Regions from separate parts of the Halobacillus shinanisalinarum genome, predicted to be linked through region 1. Evidence: predicted binding sites of a transcription regulator. Region 1 holds the regulator's gene; the other holds the start of a gene.
What was found. Region 1 encodes CtsR, which represses protease genes until heat stress. Its sites were predicted from a motif close to ATGGTCAATAAAGGTCAAACA; they were not measured.
Positions count from the first base shown of each region.

Region 2: the regulator CtsR is predicted to act here: its motif matches at 1,372-1,392, upstream of clpP (ATP-dependent Clp endopeptidase proteolytic subunit ClpP).

Region 1 is NZ_CP095074.1:2,503,213-2,505,618, forward strand. Features, by position in the region: rRNA gene rrf (5S ribosomal RNA) at 2-115, shown strand; gene MUO14_RS12360 (MgtC/SapB family protein) at 217-909, shown strand; gene MUO14_RS12365 (CtsR family transcriptional regulator) at 1,075-1,539, shown strand; gene MUO14_RS12370 (protein-arginine kinase activator protein McsA) at 1,560-2,108, shown strand; gene MUO14_RS12375 (protein-arginine kinase McsB) at 2,108-2,406, shown strand, end outside.
Region 2 is NZ_CP095074.1:961,402-963,807, reverse strand. Features, by position in the region: gene whiA (DNA-binding protein WhiA) at 1-202, shown strand, start outside; gene MUO14_RS05100 (HPr family phosphocarrier protein) at 340-591, shown strand; gene clpP (ATP-dependent Clp endopeptidase proteolytic subunit ClpP) at 722-1,342, opposite strand; tRNA gene MUO14_RS05090 (tRNA-Arg) at 1,600-1,675, shown strand; gene MUO14_RS05085 (hypothetical protein) at 2,028-2,255, shown strand; gene MUO14_RS05080 (glutaredoxin family protein) at 2,326-2,406, shown strand, end outside.

The DNA.
Region 1 (2,406 bases):
ATGTGGTGGCGAGAGCGAAGAGGTCACACCTGTTCCCATGCCGAACACAGTAGTTAAGCTCTTCAGCGCCGATGGTAGTCGGGTCGATCCCCGTGAGAGTAGGACGCGGCCACGTCATTATAATGTAAACCGGAAGCATATGCTTCCGGTTTTTTACTATATAATAATATAGTGAGGTCACACATTATTTGCTGAACAAGGGGTGGTGGTATTGGTATGGACGATTTTGATTTATTCAATGATAACTTAGAGTTGTTTTTTATCCGCTTATTTATTGCGTTACTTTTATCAGGGATTATAGGATTTGAGCGGGAGTTGAAAAATCATTCCGCAGGATTTCGCACCCATATACTTGTCGGCATCGGTTCTTGTCTTATGATGCTTCTATCATTATATGGCTTTGAAGAATTTATTAGTGATCATGATAATGTTCGTTTTGACCCATCCCGTCTCCCTTCCTACGTTATTAGTGGGATTGGTTTCTTAGGAGCTGGAACAATTATTGTTAATGGGATGACGATCCGCGGACTCACGACAGCAGCATCTATATGGACAGTTGCTGGATTGGGCTTAGTTGTCGGTGCCGGCATGTATGATGTTGCTGTACTCGCTACGATTTTAGTTCTATTGAGTCTCATCTTTTTAAATAATTTGGAGAAAAAGTACTTTAGTGGCTATTTCAAAAATTCATATGTGCTCCTGGCAGATGAGAGAATCGAAACAAGTAAGTTACTCGGCATATTTGATGAGGAAGGTATTTCGCTGCAAAAGGTGGAAATTGAAAATTTAAATAATAAAACTAAAAATATTCTTATTCAAATTACCAAAGGACAAAAGATTAATGAGATTTCTTTACTTGAAAAGTTATCAAAAGTCGATAATGTCCTTCAGGTTGAACAAAGAAGATAAAGGAAACTATACGAGAAAATCGTATAGTTTTTTGTTTTAACCTTTATCTGATTAGGGAATGATGAGAGGTGTAAACACACAAACTTTTTATTTGCGAATGTATTTAAAATGAGTATAATAAAATTATAGTCAAAGATAGTCAAAGTCAAAAGAGGGGGAGGGAAGATGCGGAATATATCCGACATCATAGAAGAGTATTTAAAGAATATTTTAGATAATAATGAAAAGAAAGCTATTGAAATTAAGAGGAGTGAAATTGCTGATCGGTTTCAATGTGTTCCCTCACAAATTAATTATGTGATTAAAACACGTTTCACTGTGGAAAAAGGTTATATAGTTGAAAGTAAACGTGGAGGCGGCGGTTATATTCGGATACGCCGTGTTCAACACCGATCTGAAGCAAAGATGATTGATGATATTGTACAGCTCATTCATCCAAAGGTTTCTCAATCTATAGCAATAGACATTATCGAAAGATTACTTGAAAATAACAGCATTACGAGCCGTGAAGCACGTATGATGGTCAGTGCAATAGATCGTGAAGTTCTCGCTTTCCCCCTTCCTCTAAGGGACGAGGTCCGCTCAAGGATTCTTACGGCTATGCTGTTCACCCTGAAATACACAAGCTAATATAGAAGGGAGAGAATGTTATGGAATGCCAGCGATGCCATAACCGTGCTGCCACCGTTCATTTGACACAACTAATGAATGGGGAGAAGACTGAAGTTCATGTTTGTGAACAATGTGCGAAGGAAAAAGGATATATGCATGACCATGAAGAAAACTTTACACTAAACGATTTATTGACTGGTCTATTTAATTTCGAACCAAAACAATCTCCCAATGGTCAGCAAACGGGTACTCAGCAACCTAAAGAGCAGCTTAAATGTCCGAAATGCGGCTTAACTTTTAAAGAATTTGCCAGGGCAGGAAAGTTTGGTTGTGCTGAATGTTATAAGACATTTGACGAACGGCTCAATCCAATTCTCCGCCGTGTGCATAGCGGTAATACACACCATGATGGGAAAATCCCCAGGCGTGAAGGGGGTAACTTGCACCTTAGGCGTCAAAAGGATCAATATAAATCTGAGCTGCAGCGGTTAATCGAACAGGAAGAGTTTGAAGAAGCTGCCAAGCTTAGAGATGAAATTCGCTCTTTGGATGACCAACTCCAAGACAGAGAGGAGGGGGAGAGCTAATGTCATTACAGCAATTTATGAATGAAGCGATTAGTCCATGGATGAAACAAGATGGACCGGATAGTGATATTGTTTTGAGCAGCCGCATTCGATTAGCGCGTAACTTCTCAAATATTCCGTTCCCGACGATTTCTTCCGAAGATAATCTGGAAAAAGTATTAAATTTTTTCAATGAAGAATTTCGCAGCGAGTCGTTTAGGGATTATAAAGGTTTTGAAATAGTTAAAATGAGTGATCTGCAGCCTATTGAGAAAAGGGTTCTAGTAGAGAAGCATTTAATTAGCCCGCATTTAACGGA
Region 2 (2,406 bases), 1.5 Mb from region 1:
AGGTTTAGATGCACTCCCTGATAAACTTCAGGAAATAGCCACTTTACGCTTGCAGCATCAAGAGGTATCATTGAAAGAATTAGGTGAATTGGTCTCAGGAGCCCCGATAAGTAAGTCAGGTATAAACCATCGTTTGCGAAAAATTGACGATTTTGCGAACAAAGTAAGGCTTGGAGAAGTGAAGGAAAGTAATCAAAACTAATGTAATCTAAAATATTTCATGCTATAATGATTTACAATTAAGGAACGCTTTCAACTGGAGAGCGTTCTTTATTTAAAGGGATTGTATGCGCTTTCTGAAAAATAATCGAAATAACGATAGAGAGAGGAGAATGATTAGTGATTGAACAGTCGATAACCATTGAATTAGAAACAGGGTTACAAGCAAGACCTGCTGCACAATTTGTACAACGGGCTAACCGTTTTTCCGCAGACATATTTATTGAAAAAGATAAGAAGCGGGTGAACGCCAAGAGCATCATGGGACTTATGAGTTTGGCAGTAGGTCATGGAGAAGAAATTACCTTGATAGCAGATGGTACAGATGAAGAAAATGCGGTAAATCAGTTAGCCGACTTTGTAAAAGAATAGTAGACTTTTTCATGTGAAAGTATGAACAATTTGTGAATGATAAGGGAATGTTCTCAGATGATGCACTTTGTTGGATTGCCCTTAAAAGATAAAAGCCCGCTGGCGGAACCAGTGGGCTTTTACTAAATAATTATTTATCGCTCGTCTTTTCCATAACCTTATCGATCAGACCATAGTCAACGGCCTCATGTGCAGACATGAAGTTATCACGATCAGTATCGCGTTCGATTACTTCAATTGGTTGACCTGTACGTTCGGAGAGAATTTTGTTCAATTTCTCGCGCATTTGAATGATACGTTTCGCATGAATTTCAATATCAGATGCTTGACCCTGTGTACCACCTAGTGGTTGGTGAATCATGACCTCACTGTTAGGCAGGGCATAACGTTTACCTTTAGCACCGGCGTTAAGAAGGAAAGCACCCATGGAAGCGGCCATACCTGTGCAGATTGTAGACACGTCAGGTCCAATAAACTGCATCGTGTCATAGATAGCCATACCAGATGTAATGGATCCACCCGGAGAGTTGATATAAAGGGAAATGTCTTTCTCAGGATCCTCAGCAGCTAAGAACAATAGCTGGGCGACGATCGAGTTGGAAACATTATCATCAATAGGACTGCCTAGCATAATTATCCGATCTTTTAATAAACGGGAATAAATGTCGTAGGCGCGTTCTCCGCGATTTGTTTGCTCGATTACTGTTGGGATTAAATTCATTTGTAATTCCTCCTTTTCATCATTACATATATGATGGAATATGTTTTTATCATACAGTTAAGGTCAATAAAGGTCAAACGAAAAGATTGTACCATTTTGACCTATTTCCTAAGTACTTAGACGAATTTCTTCAGAATCCGTTTTAATCGAACTTCCCTATACCATCATACCCTAATTTATTGGGGATAAACGTATGACTTATAATGAAAATTCGTTAAGATTAAATACAAATGGATCTTGATTTTCCTGACGAACAACCGTATAATAGATTTTGCCGTTCGTAATTTGCGCCCGTAGCTCAGTTGGATAGAGCGGTAGATTCCGGTTCTACGTCAGTCGGGGGTTCGAATCCTCTCGGGCGCGCTATGATGTTTGATATGATTTTGCTCCCACTCTGCTTAGCGCTTGCAGATGGGAGTTTTTAGTTGAATACTTTAGCTGTTTTCAGTAGTATTTAACTAAATTATTAAGTATGTTAATCTTTAGGATATAAGAGGATGTTCAAAAAGTCACCGAATGATAAACAGCGAATCTCTTCGTTGCTCGGTTTTTCCGGTCCTCTCACGTTTGAAAGGCATACGCTGTGGCCTCAAAACTGCCGCGCCTCGACCTTCTTACGACGCGCAAGGAACGAGCTAGTGTCGACGTTATCATTCTACTTTTTGAACACACACTATAGGGTAAACTGCTTGCTTTTCCATGAAAAGGAGATATTATGACAACTATTATTCGTTTCAAAATCATATCAACAGAACAGATTCCAGAAGATCGAAGAATCCATGTTTTTGATATACAGCAACAAGAAAGGCTGTCATTTAATTTAAAGTCACTGTATCGTTCTCTGGAACGCAATGAATGTGGCATAGAATTAAAGGAGTTTTTAGAAACGAAGAAGTTTAAAATCGACCACGGTTATTATGATTTCAAGAGTCACGTTTCTTAACGTGGCTCTAGTTTTTTTAAATAAAAAATGGATCACTGGTAAACATTATAGGTAGAGGGAGAATGAGCCATTGAATACGCTAACGCTTTATACAAAGAAGAATTGCAAATTATGTGATGAAGTAAAAGAGCTGATTGATATTCTTAGTATG